DNA from 2 places in the Enterococcus sp. R12 genome. Region 2 is predicted to be linked to the other one. Evidence: predicted binding sites of a transcription regulator. Region 2 holds the regulator's gene; the other holds the start of a gene.
The links. Region 2 encodes NrdR, which represses ribonucleotide reductase genes. Its sites were predicted from a motif close to ACACNATATATNGTGT; they were not measured.

Region 1: the regulator NrdR is predicted to act here: its motif matches at 4,591-4,606, upstream of ACTW1R_RS03690 (vitamin B12-dependent ribonucleotide reductase).

The regions. Positions count from the first base shown of each region.
Region 1 covers NZ_CM176874.1:796,770-805,206, forward strand. The annotation lists gene ACTW1R_RS03665 (ABC transporter permease) at 1-453, shown strand, start outside; gene ACTW1R_RS03670 (ABC transporter ATP-binding protein) at 459-1,160, shown strand; gene ACTW1R_RS03675 (TetR family transcriptional regulator) at 1,208-1,846, shown strand; gene ACTW1R_RS03680 (APC family permease) at 1,962-3,389, opposite strand; gene ACTW1R_RS03685 (hypothetical protein) at 3,948-4,487, opposite strand; gene ACTW1R_RS03690 (vitamin B12-dependent ribonucleotide reductase) at 4,628-7,105, shown strand; gene ACTW1R_RS03695 (DUF4430 domain-containing protein) at 7,193-7,582, shown strand; gene ACTW1R_RS03700 (P-loop nucleotide/nucleoside kinase family protein) at 8,119-8,437, shown strand, end outside.
Region 2 covers NZ_CM176874.1:1,724,832-1,733,268, reverse strand. The annotation lists gene pepT (peptidase T) at 1-85, opposite strand, end outside; gene ACTW1R_RS07965 (Nif3-like dinuclear metal center hexameric protein) at 97-1,215, opposite strand; gene ACTW1R_RS07960 (tRNA (adenine(22)-N(1))-methyltransferase) at 1,212-1,907, opposite strand; gene ACTW1R_RS07955 (hypothetical protein) at 2,003-2,464, opposite strand; gene dnaI (primosomal protein DnaI) at 2,488-3,417, opposite strand; gene ACTW1R_RS07945 (replication initiation and membrane attachment family protein) at 3,417-4,793, opposite strand; gene nrdR (transcriptional regulator NrdR) at 4,807-5,277, opposite strand; gene ACTW1R_RS07935 (FusB/FusC family EF-G-binding protein) at 5,481-6,122, opposite strand; gene ACTW1R_RS07930 (hypothetical protein) at 6,371-6,709, opposite strand; gene ACTW1R_RS07925 (ABC transporter ATP-binding protein) at 6,878-7,657, shown strand; gene coaE (dephospho-CoA kinase) at 7,831-8,424, opposite strand; gene mutM (DNA-formamidopyrimidine glycosylase) at 8,421-8,437, opposite strand, start outside.

The DNA.
Region 1 (8,437 bases), 930 kb from region 2:
GTCGATAACCAAGAAGGAACCCAGCTTAAAGTGTTGGCAACGGAAGACTTTATTGAAAAGCTTCCTGGATTTTCTGCCCAAAACTTGACCTTAAATGCCATGATCTACTTCTTATTTGTCGTTGCAACGGCAATCGTGGGGATTTTCATGTATGTGATCACCCTGCAAAAAACGGCGATTTTTGGTGTGATGAAAGCCCAAGGCATTCGGACCAGCTTTATTGCCAAATCAATTATTGCGCAAGCATTTATGGTAGGTGTGATCGGGGTAGCCCTAGCATTTGCGGCGGCATACGGCACCAGTTTGTTTTTACCAGATGCCATGCCATTTTTCTTTGAATTAAAGCAGTGGCTGCTTTATAGCGGCATCTTGATTCTCGTGGCAGTTCTAGGCGGCTTATTCTCCATTCGGACGGTCACAAAAGTCGATCCAATCACTGCAATAGGAGGGTAACAAAGATGAAAGACATTTTAGTAATGAAGGATATTATAAAAAAATTTGGCAAGCAGCATACCGAAGTAACGGCATTAAAAGGACTGAATTTTCACGTTCAAGAAGGGGAGTTTGTCAGTATCATCGGCCCTTCTGGTTCAGGAAAAAGTACCTTTTTGACCATCGCTGGCGGCTTACAAAGTCCAACATCGGGAGAGATCATCATCAACCAGGTGAACTTTTCCCAATTAAATGAAAAGCAACGAGGAAAGTTGCGTTTTAAAGAGATTGGGTTTATCTTGCAAAGCTCGAATTTGATCCCTTTTCTAACGGTAAAGGAACAATTTTATTTGGTCGACAAAGTTTCAGGAAAAGCCAAGGAAAAGGAACGGATTGATGAATTGCTTGCTTCATTAGATATTCTCGATCTTCAAGACAAGTTTCCCCGTGATTTATCTGGTGGGGAACGTCAACGAGTAGCAATCGGCAGGGCGTTGTTTAATGACCCAAGCTTGATTTTGGCGGATGAACCAACTGCCAGCTTAGACACCGATCATGCGTATGAAGTGGTGAAGTTATTGGTGAAAGAAGCGCATGAGAAAAAGAAAGCGACAGTCATGGTCACTCACGACGAGCGAATGATCCAATGGAGTGATCGCATTTTCCGAATGGAAGATGGCAATCTCATCGAACAAAACGCCCCATCAAGAGAAACTGCACAAGTCTGAGTGGAAAAGTAGAGGGATTTGTTTATAATAGAGGGAGTAGATTGCGAATGATGGAGGAGAATCCCTTGCCAAGTACAACATTTTTTCATTTAAAACAAGAGAAAAAAGAAAAAATCGATGCCGTGCTTTTAGAAGAATTCTTCAGCAAGCACATCAGTCAAGTCAAGGTCTCTGCCATCGTCGAAAAGTCGCACATTTCTAGAGGAGCGTTTTACAAGTACTTTCAAAACTTAGAAGATGCCTATGACTATGCGATCGCAGACTATTCAAACCAAATCCATTCCGCGATTTTTACGTTTATCAATCGCAACAAAAATGATTTTTTCAAAGGGATCGAAGAATACTTGGCTTGGTGCAGTCAATGGTCACCTGAAGATGATCATTGGAAAATGATCCACTTATGTACCCAAAGCAATGCCTGGACGAAGCGCGATGCGATCCCTGACGATTCGCCCATGATTCGTCAGTGGTTGGAGCTGTTGGAAGAAAATCGCTTCACGATCCATGATACGCAAGAAGCCGTCAGTTTCCTTTACTTTATTATGGCGGTCGTGATGGATAGTCTGACAGATTTTATTTCCAATGAATGGAACGCAAAAGAGCTGATCAAAGATTTTCGCTATAAGGTGCAATGGATCAAGTATGGAATCAAAGAGGACAACAAAGAGGAAAATGACGAAGAATGAATGCTTCGGCAAGAGGATGGAGCAAATGCCTCGCACGGCGGAAAAGTTCATATATAAGGAAAGAGGTGCCCGACAACCGAAATAGTTGTCGGACACCTCTTTTTTGAGGGAATGATTATTTTTTATTTACACGTTTCGCAATGATCGGCAAGATCAAGCCAATCAAAAGAAAGGCGATTGGCGTAATGATATTTAAGGCCAATTGGAAGAACCAAGCTTGCGGATCTGCCGCATAATCAAGCTTAGGAACCATCCCTAAAATGCAGGCAAAGGCCGTAAACAAGAAGCACCATAAGCCGATCCCAAAGCCAACCTTGGTGTTTTTCACGAATTTATAATCGGAAGTAAAGCGATTGGCATGTTTGTTGACTAGCATAAAGGCTAAGAAGACCCATAAGTAACGCAATGGCATGACAACTGAATTCAAGTTTAGCAACCAACGATACAGTTCGGTCATATTGCCGATTCCTAGTGCTGGAATGATGATCAAAATGCTGACTAGGATACCAGTCATAATATACCCATTTACTGGTGTTCCTTTTTTGTTTAGTTTTGCTAAGCCATTTGGTACAAATTCTGAATCAGCATCAGACAATAATATTTTCAATGGGGCATCAATTGAAAATGCCAACGCAGAAATTTGCGCTAACGCATTGGCGATGGAATAAAGAATGACAAAGAAGTTGCCGATTCCGTAGAAGTTTCCTAGTCGTTGAAAGGCTTCATAAGCGCCGTTGACCATCAAATCTTCTGGAATATGATTGGCATCAAAAAGCATCCCCATAGCAATCGAGCCGAGCAATGCACATAACGCCACCATACCGGCTAAAAAGATCATGCCTTTTGGAAATTCTTTGGCAGGATTTTTTGTGTTATTTACGTAAGGCGAGATTTTTTCACAGCCACCTACTGCAAATACCAGCATCGAGATCGTGGTTAAATAGGTAAAGTCAAATTTAGGGATATAGGTTGAAACAGATGACATGTTTGGTGTAGCAATTTCAGCACCAGTCATTGCTGGAGCAGTGACTGCTAAAAGAATAAAAAGAATCGACATCACGAACATGGCTGTTCCCGCGATGTTCCCAATCATTTTTAAGGTCGTCAATCCTTTAGAGGCAATCCATAAAAAGAATAGAAAAATAGCTAAACAAATCAACGAGACTTCCATGGAGCCCATCGTTGATACAAATGTACCATTTCCTTTAAATAACCAACTCAATGATACTAAGATTCCTTGGGGTTTTTGTGCCAAATAAGGCACGTGAACGACCCAATAAGTCCAAGCAGCAAAAAAAGCCAACCGCTTTGTTGAGGTTTCTTTGATCCATGAGGAAACCCCACCACTTGACTCTTTGAAGGTTGATCCTAACTGACCAACACTTAATGCATAGGGTACAAAATAAAGAGCCATAATTAATAGCCACGAAACAACAACAGTCAACCCTTGTTGAGCGTAGTTGTTTACAACATTTCCCAGTCCCCAAACAGAGACGAACGCCATCAGCGCAATATTATACCAGCGTAATTGTTTCTCATTCATCGCTTTCTCCTTCTTAAAATGATTTTTCTGACTGGTTAAAATAGAGCGTTTTTTGAAATTTAGTGAGAAAAAAATTTCTTTCCATAAGCGCTTGATCACGATCAAGTTTCTTATGCACTTTTTCACAAATGTCAAAGGTCAAATTGAATAAAAAATTTCACTTGCTTCTTTTTTATCCAGTCGTTGATTTTCCATAGTTAGGATAAACCTCTGAATTCTTTTGGTCAAGAAAAATTAAATTGTTATTTAAAAAAAATAATAAATTTCTGATGATAGCAAAAGCAAACATCATCATTCATTAATAATCTGAAAGAAATCCAACTACATTTAGTCAAGGGCATGGATGAAAGAGGGAGTGTTTCATTCAAATGAATGGACGTATAAAGATGGAAGAAACCCTTTCGAAAGGCTTTTCAATGGTGCTTTTTGGATAGATTTTTAAGCAAAGGAAACAGGAGAGTAGTCGTAGTTTTTTTGTTTTTTAAGAAAAGTTTTACGCGAACATTCTTTCAAAGAAACACGAAAACAAAGTTAGCCGAATGCTTCGTTCCATCGAAATCACTCGTTTTTTTTCGCCAATTTATAGGAAGTGGGTGTTATTCGCTCAAATACTGGCGATAAAAGCAGATAAAAGACGAAGTTTCCACTGGCATGGAAGAAATCGAACAGTAGTCCTTGAAGGTAATAGGCAAGAAACGAAGGAAACTGATAAAGCCAAACCTCCATCAACGAAACGATCAAGCCATAAAGAAGTCCGCAAAGAAAGGCAAAGAAAGCTTGCAAGAAGCGGTTTTTCTTGATGATCGGCATTTTTCCAATCTGATGAAAAAGAACGATGGTGACAGTAAGTGCAGCCAATTGACTGATCGTCCAGGGACCCATGCCTAGATAGATATTTGTTCCGAGCAAACTTAATAAGGCAATCATCAACGCATCAGATAAACGGTAAGAAAAAGCCACTAAAAATAAAAGGGCACTCATAGGCTGAACGTTAGGGATAAAGACAAAAACTAACCGTCCAACGATACAAGCCGCAGTGATCAGTGCTAAATGAGAAATTCTTTGGATGGAAAATATCTTGGTTTGGGGAGGAAGCATGAAAATCGCCGTCTTTCTAATTGATAATCATTCTCATTATACATGGAAAATAATAAAATTCAAGATTGAAATACACATTATATAGTACGATAATAAAAAACGAGCACAATATGTTGTGTTTTAGAAGGCGAGGGAAAGAAATGGAATACAAAAAACAAACGATTGAGAAATTGAACGAGGATATCAAGTTGTTCCAAGAAGTTTCGGCGATCACACCAGAAATGACCCAAACATTTGAGGGAATCGCTCGTTTGATTATGCTGGATCGTTATTCATACAAGGATCAAACCCATCAAACATTGCGTAAGGATGATTTGGTGATTTTGACAACGAAAGCTGATCCTAAATATCCTGCAAGAGGAATCGGTGTGGTGAAAGCAATCGATGGGGAACTTGTCTCTATCGAAGTGGAAGAGGCCTATCGCTCAGCGTTAGAAGATATTGATGAACAAGCGAGTGGACTTGTTAAAAGAAGAAAAAGTGACATTGAAAAACCGTTAGAACTCTTTTTTGAGCAAGTGGCGCATCGTGTGGCCAAAGGGATTTCTGCCAACGAGTCCCATGACCAGGAGCGCTTCTTCGAGGCGTTTTACCAACAAATCGTGGCGCAAAATCTAATTTCTGCAGGCAGAGTACTTTATGGAGCAGGAACAAATTCTCAAGTTACCTACTTCAATTGCTTTGTGATGCCTTTCATTCATGATTCCCGAAAAGGGATTGCTGTTCATCGACAAGAAGTTATGGAAATCATGAGTCGAGGTGGCGGGGTTGGAACCAATGGGTCGACCTTGCGACCAAAATCAAGTGTGGTCCACGGTGTCAGTGGTCGGTCTTCTGGGGCAGTTTCTTGGTTGAATGATTTGGCAAACTTGACGAACCTTGTCGAACAAGGAGGTAGCCGCCGTGGAGCGCAGATGATTATGATGGCAGATTGGCATCCAGATATTTTTGCGTTTATTCTTTCTAAAATTCAAAATCCTGCTGTATTGCTTCACCTAAAAAAAACAATCACAAATGCGACGATCAAACAACTGATCAATGAAAAACTGCAATTTGACCCTCTGACAAAAATGGAAGAAAGAATGTTCACTTATCTAGCACAACTGCCTGAATCGTCAGATAAGGAACATAATGACATGATCCAAAAGGCAAAAGAAAAATTGCGCATAGGTGGCAGCTATACGGTGAAAGAAAGTGATTTCTTAACTGGCGCGAATATCTCAGTCTGCTTGACAGAAGAATTCATGGAAGCAGTGAAGACAGATGGGTGGTATGAGCTACGCTTTCCAGATATCGACAATTATTCAGAAGCAGAGATGGCGCAATATGATGCAAAATGGGCTGAAGTCGGGGATGTGCGAGAATGGGCAGCTACTGGCCATAAAGTCAAAACCTATCAAAGGATCAAAGCTCGTGAGTTATGGGAGTTGATTACTTTTTGTGCAACATATTCTGCTGAGCCTGGTATTTTCTTTATCGATAATGCCAACAAGATGACGAATGCTACAGCATACGGACAAAAAGTCGTGGCAACCAATCCGTGCGGTGAACAGCCCCTAACCCCTTATGCGGTCTGTAACTTGGCAGCCATCAATCTCGCAAACATGGCGGATCGCCAAAAGGGCACCGTTGATTTTGCCAAACTAAAAGAAACCGTGAAAACAGCGGTTCGTTTCCAAGACAATGTTATTGACGTAACGCCTTACTTTTTTGACAAAAATGAGCAGCAGGCGAAAGGGGAAAGACGTGTTGGATTAGGGATCATGGGCTTGGCAGATTTATTGATCTACTGCGGGAAAAAATACGGATCGGCAGAAGGAAATCAATTCGTTGATCAAATTTTCGAGGCAATGGCAGTCACTGCCTATGAGGCATCCATTGAACTGGCGAAAGAAAAAGGCAGCTTTCCCTTCCTGATTGGAAAAAATGACCAAGGGACGCAAGCGTTGCGGAAGAAATTTATCGATACAGGATACATGAAAAAAATGCCAGCGCACATCCGCGAAGGCGTGCTGCGATTCGGTATTCGCAACTCTCATCTTTTGACTGTTGCGCCAACAGGATCGACAGGCACGATGACGGGAGTTTCAACTGGTTTAGAACCTTACTACTCCTTTTCTTATTTTAGAAGCGGTCGACTAGGTAAGTTTATTGAAATCAATGCGGAAATCGTTGACGAATACCTGATGGATCATCCTGAACGAACCAAAGCGGAGTTGCCGGCATGGTTCATTTCCGCTATGGAGTTGACGCCCGAAGAGCATGTCGGTGTGCAATGCACCATTCAACGCTGGGTGGATAGCTCCATTTCAAAAACGGTCAATGCACCAAAAGGATATACAGTAAGCCAAGTAGCCAAGGTTTATCGAGATCTTTATGAAGGAGGAGCCAAAGGAGGGACTGTCTATGTAGACGGCAGCCGAGATTCACAAGTACTTACCTTAGAAGCGGTTGAAAATGAGCTGACCGCACAAGTTGAACCGCTGCCTGTCGTTCAAGTAGATGAACCCGTCGCCTCTGGTGAAATCTGTCCCATCTGCCATGAAGGAACCATTGAGGAAATCGGCGGCTGTAGTACCTGCACAAACTGTAAAATCCAATTAAAATGCGGGCTCTAAAAGGATACAGGATTGATAGAGCAAGTCTTATCCGCATATTGGATAAAAAAACGATTTGTATTTTGACTATTGGAGAGGAAGAAATAGATGAAAAAAGTATTTGTCGTATTCATGCTAGTGAGCACATTACTCGTCGCTGCAGGATGCCAACAGGCAAGTGTAACGCCAGAAAGCACGCAGCAAAGTTCCTTGAAGCAAGAACAAGGAACAGCTACGATCGTCATCCAAAATCAAGAAGCTGTGACCTCAAAAGAAGTAACATTCCGAGAAAATGAGTCGCTGCTGGAAGTAATGAAAGAAAACTTTGCGATCAAAGAAAAAGATGGCTTTATCACCTCTATCGACGGCATCAGTCAAGATCAAAAAGCCAATCTATTTTGGGTCTATACCGTCAATGACGAAATGACCGATAAAGGGGCACAAGCGTTGTTTTTAAAGAACAATGACACTATCACATTTGATTTGAAAGCATTCTGATTTGTTTGATTCTAAGGATCTTTACTGGTACAAAAGAATTTGCCCATAAAGAGCTTTATCTATAAAGATAGACCCTTGCGTTGATTTTGGAGGCAGTTTTGCATTCAAGTTCTACTCAAGAGTCTATTCTTGTTTTTCTATCAGGGGTTGGGGTGGTCGCTTAGTTTATTTTAAAATTGGAATAATAGAAGTAAAGATACCATTACATACATAAGTTTTAACGATGATGCTTCTTTCGTATTTTGGCTTGCGTTCCTATTTTTGTAGAAAATAATTTTTTATAGAAGAGTGGAAATGGACAAAAATTTGATTTATCCGTTAGCTTAAGTGGCTAACGCTTCTATTCTCTAATATATGGTTTTACTTCCTATTTTTCTTGAGATTGTTTCCCAATCTGCTTGTTGTTCATAAAAACAATGTTATCATTGTATCATCAGATGTAGGTGGCAAACAGTGGTCTAAAACATGAGCGTTGATTACAAATAAGGTTTTTTCGTTCTCTTTGTTTATTGATCAGAAAAGGTAGGAGGAGAATAATGGTTGAGGTACTTTTGATGTGTGGCGTTAGTGGTGCAGGCAAAACCACTTACTCAAAACAAAAAGAGCAAGAAGGCTATGTAAGATTAGCAATAGATGAATTGATTTGGGAAGACTATGGCGTTTATGGTGTTGATTACCCTTCGGAGAAATATGCAAAAGTTTCTTCATTATCTTCAGTTAAATTGAAAGAGCTTACAGTAAAGGCTGTTCAAGAAGGAAAAAACGTAGTTGTCGATTCTAGTTTTTGGGCTAAAAGTCACCGAGACGCTTATAGAGAACTACTGGCAGCATATGATGTGACGATTAAAGTAATCT
Region 2 (8,437 bases):
TGGAAGGTGTTGTGGTGCTTGTCGCATCTGAGCGAGTTTCTGTTTTGACATATTTTAAAAAGCGAGGCAATAAATTTTCGTACATAAAAGATTCTCCTATCTATAGTCAAATGGATTTGTTGAAGTGGTGGAAGGAACAAAGGTCACAGCCCAGTTCTCTTCTGCTTTCCACTGATTGAATTTCTCAATAAACCGAGGAATACATTCCTTTTCGATGTTGTGCCCTGGATCGATCCCGATCAACCCATTGGCTTGCATGTCATGGGCGAAATGGTAACTGATATCGCCAGTGATGTACACATCCGCTTGATGGCGTAAGGCATCGGAATAAAACGATTGACCACTGCCGCCACAAATGGCGATTCGCTGAATTTTTTCAGGTGCATTAGGAAAACTGACAACCCGTAAAGCAGTCAAACCAAACCGCTCTTTGACACGTGCGACAAACTGATCAATGGAAAGAGGCTCAGCGAGGTTGCCAACCCGTCCGATTCCATAGGTCTTCGGCAAATTGTCTAAGGCATACAGATCATAAGCTGGCTCTTCGTAAGGATGAGCAGCGATCATTGCCGAAAGGACCTTTTTCTCGATCGTTTCTGGAAAAATGACTTCGATTTTCGCTTCTTGCACCTGTTCTTCTTTTCCGATCTCACCGATGGCTGGATGCGCCGCTTGCTGTGGTGTAAAGCGACCGGTGCCAATCAATGAATAGCTGGTGTTTTGGTAATTGCCTTGCTGACCAGCACCAGCTTTTCCTAATGACTTTCGCAATGCTGGTGCCGATTCAACAGGTGTAAATACAGCTAGTTTCTTCATTTTTACTTGATGGGTTTGCTTCAAGTACGTATCTGGTTCAACTTCTAGCAGTTCACAAAACCAATCGTTCAAACCGTCTTCAATAATATCCATATTGGTGTGGGCGGCGTAAACGGCGATATCATGCTTGACGAGATCCATCAACATCTTTTGTTGCGGATCATCGGTCAGCAAGCGGTTCAAAGGGCGAAAGATCGGTGGATGTTTCGCGATGATCAAGTCGATCTTTTTCTCGATGGCTTCGGTTACCACTTCTGGACGGACATCAAGGGTCATCATGACTCGCTCGAGGGGTTTGTTTAATGTACCAACATGCAGACCAACAGGATCGCCTTCTTCTGCCAACCATAATGGGCAATATGCTTCAAAGCGTTTGATAAATTCTTGACCAGAAATCATGCCAGTACCTCCTTGATCCATTCGATTTGTTCTTTCAATTCATTCATTTTCTCAGCAGGTGGTTCTTTGGCTTTCTCTAACTCTTTGACCACTCGTTGACGCTGCTTCAATTCATGCTGCCATTTTTTATAAAAAACTGGATTTTTTTCTTTTAATAAAAAGGGACCAAAAAATAATTGCTGGGGCGTGTACGTCGCTTTTCCAGTTTCCGCAACGATGATTTCATAATTTTTGTCATTTTCTTCTAACAGCACTTCATGAATGATCGTAAAATTGTGATCAACGAGCCATTCCCGCAAGGTCCTTTCGCCAACATTCGGTTGTAAGACCAAACGTTTGACCCCCGCTAAGCGATTTTTTCTGCTGCCTTCTTCTAAAATCGAGCGAATCAAAGTCCCCCCCATTCCAGCAACAACAACCGTGTCGATCTTATCTGCTGGCTGAATAGCGTCCAATCCGTCTGCTAAGCGCACCACGATCTTCTCTGTTAGCCCGTTTTTACGTACTTGTTTACTGGCAGAATCATAAGGTCCTTGAACGACTTCTCCAGCTACAGCATAAGTGATTTTGTTCTGCAGCATCAATGCCACAGGTAAATAAGCATGGTCGGAGCCGATGTCGGCGATACGTGCTTGGTCGGGAATTTGTTCGCCCACGCAAGCCAAACGATCCGATAATGCATGTTCGTTCATATTGTCACTCCTTCTTTCGTAGTATAACACGCTTTCCATAAATAGAAAAAAATGTGCGTCTTGACTGTGGTGCCATTGCCAAGGCGCACATTGCATTAATCGTTCACTAATTCAACCTTTTGAATCGAGTTGCCGGGAATTTGCGGTGGGATCGACATCGTCATGATCGGGACGCCTTGCAGCGACACTTGGACTTTGTCTCCTTCAACTAACTCCTCGATCTCTCCTGAATAGGCCTCGATAGGGACATGGAGAATGACCCCATCATTTTGAAAACTTTGGACGACTTGATCCTCATCTTCAACTGCCGCTACGTCTTTCAAAAATAATTGAAAGGTATCATCCGAACCTGTTCGGGCATCTTCTTGGATAATACCAGTAAAAACCGTCGCTGTTTCGCTCTGTGAAGAACTATTGGCAACGGAACTAGCATTCTCACTTGATTCAGAAGGCGTGTTATCGCCACTTGATGTATTGTTGTTTTCGGGACTGCCACAAGCCGTTAACAGTAGCACTGCTGCTAAGGACAAGCCTAGAATCACTTGTTTTTTCATCATCTTCTTCCTCCAGTAATGGTTTTTTAGGCATCATTTCGTCGATTTTTGCCCGTCATTTGGATCTCTTGTGTCAAGTAACGAATACGCTCCATAATACGTTTGGCTTTCAATGGTTCGGATTCGCCGCGTTGCGTTACTGAAAGATGCTGCTCCAACTCATGCATAGTAAAATTCGAAGTGAAGAACGTCGGGAGTTGCTCTTGCATTCGGTATTGTAGAATCACACCGAAGACTTCGTCACGAATCCAACTGCTCATCGCATCCGCACCGATATCGTCCATCATTAAGATTGGGGCTTTTTTCACTGCATTCAACTTATCCCCCACCTGATCTTTGCCGATTGCTTGCTTCATCTCTACTGCAAATGTCGGGAAGTGAACCAATGTCGTCGTGTAGCCTGCCTCCGCTAAATCTCTGGCGATCGCGCCAAGCAGATAGGTTTTTCCGATCCCAAAACTCCCCACAAAGTACAGTCCTTTATGAAATTCCTGTGGATTGGCTGTCAACTCACTAATAAAATCAACGGCAGCTGCGATGGCCTCCATTCGGCCAGGCGTTTGCTGATAATCTGCAAAACTTGCTTCTTGTATATCTTTAGGCATATCCATCGCTTTGATGCGACTGCGGATCTCTTCTTGTTTCTGATATGCCAGTAGTTCTTTCGTTGGTACATAGGTGACGTCAATAAAATGAAAATTTAACGCTAAGCGCGGCTCATAGCCCGGTGCGATCATGGATGGATCATTGATGCGGAATTTCCGCTTTTCTTGGACGAACTCATACAGTTTCGCATAGCTTTTTTGAATATCTGCTTCGGTCAATACCTCTTCATTTTCGGCAATAAACGCTTTGACATCAGGATCTTGTAAAACTTCTGCCATCATTGCTGAAAACTGATCACGGTAATTGCGTTTATCCAATAGTTTTCCTAAGTTTTTCCCTACATCTTCCATTACTTGTCACCAGCTTTCTTATGCAAGTAGTTTTGCAGTTTTTTATCTAATTCTGCTTGTCGCTCTGGCGTTAAGGCTGTCTCTTCCACTGGTTTTTCAGCCCAAGAAGGCAGCTTTTCTTCGCGAATGATTTTTTTGCCGCTGGTTTGTGGTCGGCTGCGTTTTTCCTTGGCACTTCGAACAAGGCTCCGAACATGTTTGATGGCATCTTCTGCCGTACCAATTTTTAATTCTGACCACTGGGCGGCGATATTGTTCACATAATTTCCTGACAAAGCGGCATTGTTTTGGACCACCAAGACATAATGAACCAGCACATTGATCACACTATTTGGCAATGGTGACCGTTCGACAAGGCTCTTGATCAGCCATTGTTCTGAATCCGTCATAAAACTGTTTTTCTCCGCTTTGATCGCCTTGAGAAAAGCGATCGGTGCATTGTTCTCACTTTCTTGAATCAATAAGACATCATTTTCTGAAAAACCATTCTGTTTTAAGGTATTGAAGCGGCGCAACTGACTTTCCGCTTGGGGATCTTCTCTTTTTGATGTTTTCGTGAATGTTTGTCGTGATTTCTTCATGATCGCTTGTTCCAGCTTCTTCTGGTCGACCTCGCCTGTTGTCAAAGAAACATTATCCGCCATCAAATCCAACAATTCCAACACATCATAGCCATATAAAGAATGGTATAGAACTAACTTTTGTCGAAAACTTGGCGTGAAATTAGCGGCACGGATATACCGACGCTGCGCTTCATATAAAAGAAAGTCCCAATCCAACTGCTTTTCGTCAAGCACCAAGTTCGCTTTGGTTTCTTGAAAAGAATCACTGACTGCCTGTAACGTTTCTTCATGTGAAGCAAAACGTGCGGTATTTAACCCATAGGCGGCTGAGAAGGATTGAGTCACTTCCTGATAATCGGTCAAGGAACACTGCTTTGGTTGATACAGCTTGACCAGCTGATTAAATTTACGCTCCCCGACTCTTTCCAACAACAGATAGGCATACAATTCATCTTGAAAAAACGCTGCTGGATGGACCGGTTCTTGCAACCAATACAGATACGAGCTCCCGTTTTGAGCATCTGCTTTCTCATAAGACTTTAGCAAGCCGATGCCCTCTAAGTTTTGCTTGGCTTTTATGAAGCGAGGCATTCCCGCATTCATGGCATTCAAGATATCTAGATGCACGGTCGTCATCGACTCCTCGCCAGAAAAGCTTTGGGCTTGGACATCGCTTGCGAGTGTCAAATACAACGCTAAAGCATCACTTTCAATAATTGGTTGATACAAATAAATGAGGGCGTCTTTCCCTTCCGTTGTAAGTGGACGGCTTTTGAACACTTTGTACGATTGATTCGGTAAACTATTGCCCACTTGTTGTCCCCCTCTATTCTTGTGGTTCTTTCGCTTTTTCGACGATGTCTTGTAGTTCTTTTAAGAAAACTGACATGTCTTTAAACTGGCGATAGACACTGGCAAAACGGATATAAGCGATCTCGTCTAAATCAACTAAATCTTCCATCACATACTCACCAATCTGTGTTGTAGAAATTTCATTTTCACCAAGAGCACGAACACGACTTTCCACATGATCGACGATCGTTTCCATCTGATCCATTGTCACTGGACGTTTTTCAGCAGATCGAATCAAGCCCCGTAGGATTTTTTCGCGATTGAATTCTTCACGGGCTCCATTCTTCTTAATGACAAGTAGGGGTGCCTCTTCGATACGTTCAAATGTTGTAAAGCGATAGCCGCAATTTTCGCATTCACGACGGCGGCGAATCACACGTCCATCATCGGCTTGTCGACTATCAACTACCCTAGAATTGTTATGATGACATTTTGGACATTGCATAGTTCCACCTCATTTTCTCTCTTATGCGCTTACGTATTCACGTAAAGTCATCGGTTTCTATGATTAATTATAACATGAAATCCGTTGGTACAATAGCCAAAGTGGTTTATTCTGTTCATTTATTACAAAATTTAAATAATGTTATAACTACTGTTTTTTTGAATTTGAAAAAACGGCAGAAATTTTTCTGCCGTTTCATTTCGTTATTTATCTTTCATTTGCAGCAAAGAAACAAAGTCATGCAAATTTGCTGGCTGTTCCATCTGCTGATTGCACCGTTGGCTATCCCGGCAAATATAGTTCCCCCGTTTGGTATACGTTCCATCTCCATTGCTTTTTGTCAAAGAAAGAAACATCGAGACATTCCCCTCATGCTGACACAAGGGACAGATTCCTTTCTTGACCTCGGTTGAGACATGACCGTGAAGTCCTGTAAAGCCCTGCTCAGTGGCAATGATCATAAACTTACTTTGACTACCGATATCATCCCAAGAAAGATAGGTGGTCTCTTTTAAATCAACGGAAGCAAAATCAGGTATTTTTAGTTTTTTTACTTTCCGAAACATTTTTTCAATTTGTTTTGTTGTCGGTACCTGAAAGGGTCGGACGTACTCTTTGAGCTCTGTTAACAGCTCATTGCTGCGACTGATTGTCATCCCCGGATGAAAGAAAGCAGCTAAAATTTCTCGTGGTGCTGTTTCTTCTTCAGGAAAAAATTGTTCTATGGCGTCTTTTGTCATCGTTTCAACCGTTTTGATCGTTCGAGGATCATTGACCGATTGATACGTTCGTACTAATTGGTATACTTGATGTTTAATTGAATGAAATTGGTAAGGTTCGATCATAAAAAAGCCTTCTTTCTAATTTTCCGTTTCCTATTGCGGCTGTTCTACTTTCTTGACAGTCGTACACAATGCATAAATAAGCATTTGATGACCACCTCCCAATTTCTTTGCTGCTTTCCATGCGATCTTAATGGATTATAATGAGAGGTTGAGAAATTGTCAACTGTGCAGGTGGTTGTCTTTCAACCTCTCTTTGGTCTCATTAACAAAAAATGCCTCGTCTAGAAGACGAAGGCATCCATGGTCGTTTATAATTTATCTTCAATTCCTGTGTAATGCTTCAGCTGGTCTGCATCCCGTCGATCATTCGAAGAAATTTTATTTGCATCGGGATTTTCAGCTCGCAATAGTTCTTCGCTGCTGACATTTTCAGGGGTGGTTCGATCATTGCGGGCATCACGCTCATCATTTTGATCATCTAGTTCATTGACTCGTTTTTGATCGTGCTCTTTCTTGATTTGACCTTCTTGTGCTTGTTCTTTCCCAGAGTGGGCAAGTTCTTCATTGTTGGTCCACTCACCGATTTTTTCTTTGGCTTTGCCAACGATCACATCTTTTTCATCTTTAAAAGTACCCATAGTTATCATCCCTCCTGTATACTTTCATCATAACAAGCATTCTGATTTCTGACAAAAGATATGAATACGATACCAAACAGTCAGCAAAATGTTTTTCTTTATGCTATAATATGAGCGATTATTTTCTGAATTTTCTTACAACTGGAGGTGAAGAACCTGTTTAAGGTTCGACAATAGATGACAATCCTCGATTTCCAACAGGTTTCATTCGTTCGCAACAAGAACTATTTATTAAAAGCGATCAATTGGCAAGTGAAAAAAAATGAGCATTGGGCGATTTTAGGTCTGAATGGTGCTGGCAAAAGTTTATTACTCCAAATGATCACGGGAAGTTTATGGCCTTCTTCTGGTCAACGAACGGTCTTAGGTGAGCGTTACGGGAAAACGTCTGTGCCCGATCTTCAACGGCGCATTGGTTGGGTCAGTTCAGCGCTGCAAAGCAAGTTTTATGGTCGCGATCTTGCCGAAGAGATCGTTCTTTCCGGGCTTTATTCCAGTATTGGTCTTTATGAGTCCTACGAAGAAGAGCAGCTGATCCAAGCAAAAGAGCTTTTGGCTGACTTAGGTTTGTCGCATCTGATCCATCGTTCCTATCACGTCCTTTCGCAAGGGGAAAAACAATTTGTCATGATCGCACGGGCCATGATGGCACAACCAGAGATCCTCATTTTGGACGAACCTTGTACGGGCCTTGATCTATTTGCGCGAGAAGAACTGCTAACCCGTCTGGAGACTTTTTCACAGCTGCCGAATACGCCGACTCTTCTTTACGTTACCCATCATACGGAAGAGCTACTACCGATTTTCACTCATTTGCTGATGTTAAAAAACGGCGAAGTCCACGCCGCTGGTCAACGAGAGACGATTTTTACTGAGGAGGTTCTCACCTCTTTTTATGATCAACCGATCGTTCTTCACCCCTTTTCCAGCAATCGCGTGATCGTGACCCCAAAATAAATCAGGGCTGGTACTTTGATGTTTAACCATTCATACACGATCGTCTTACTTTCCAAACCAAACAGTTTCCGACGTGTTTCAGCGCCAGTTGTTTTTGGAAATGATAGGGCTAGGTTTGCTATTGAAAGACAAATAGCAGGTTCCCTTTTGCTGAAGGGAACCTGCTATCTTATCTATTTGTTTAAGGATGCTAACCAATCATCGATCTGCTGATTGAGTTGGGCGATCGTTCCTTGATTATCAAAGACAATATCGGCCCGTTGTTTCTTTTTCTCAATGGAAAGCTGACTGTCGATTCGTTGTTGCGCTTCTTGCTCACTCAGTTGATTACGTGCCATCAACCGCTCTTTTTGAAGCGCTTCTGGCACATAAACGACTGCGGTTTGATCCATGTATTGGTCGTAGTCGGCTTCATAAAGCAAAGGAATGTCAACGATCAACAAGGGCACTTGCTGCCTTTTTTCTTCGATCTGAGACAAAATCTCTTGTCGAATAAATGGCGACAACGTCTGATTCAGCAAGCGACGTTTTTCTGGATCATTAAATATCAGGGCACCGAGGGTTTGCCGATTCAGGTGTCCGTCATCGGTCAAAATCTGCGGACCAAAGGCTTGTGTCACCGCCTGCAAGCCCTCCGTATTCGGTTCAACGACTTCTCTGGCGATGATATCGGCATCAATAATCGGTAAGCCCAGTGAGCGAAAATGTGCGACTGCGGTACTTTTCCCAGTGGCGATCCCGCCAGTGACCCCTAAGACAAAGCTCATTTGCTGGACCTCA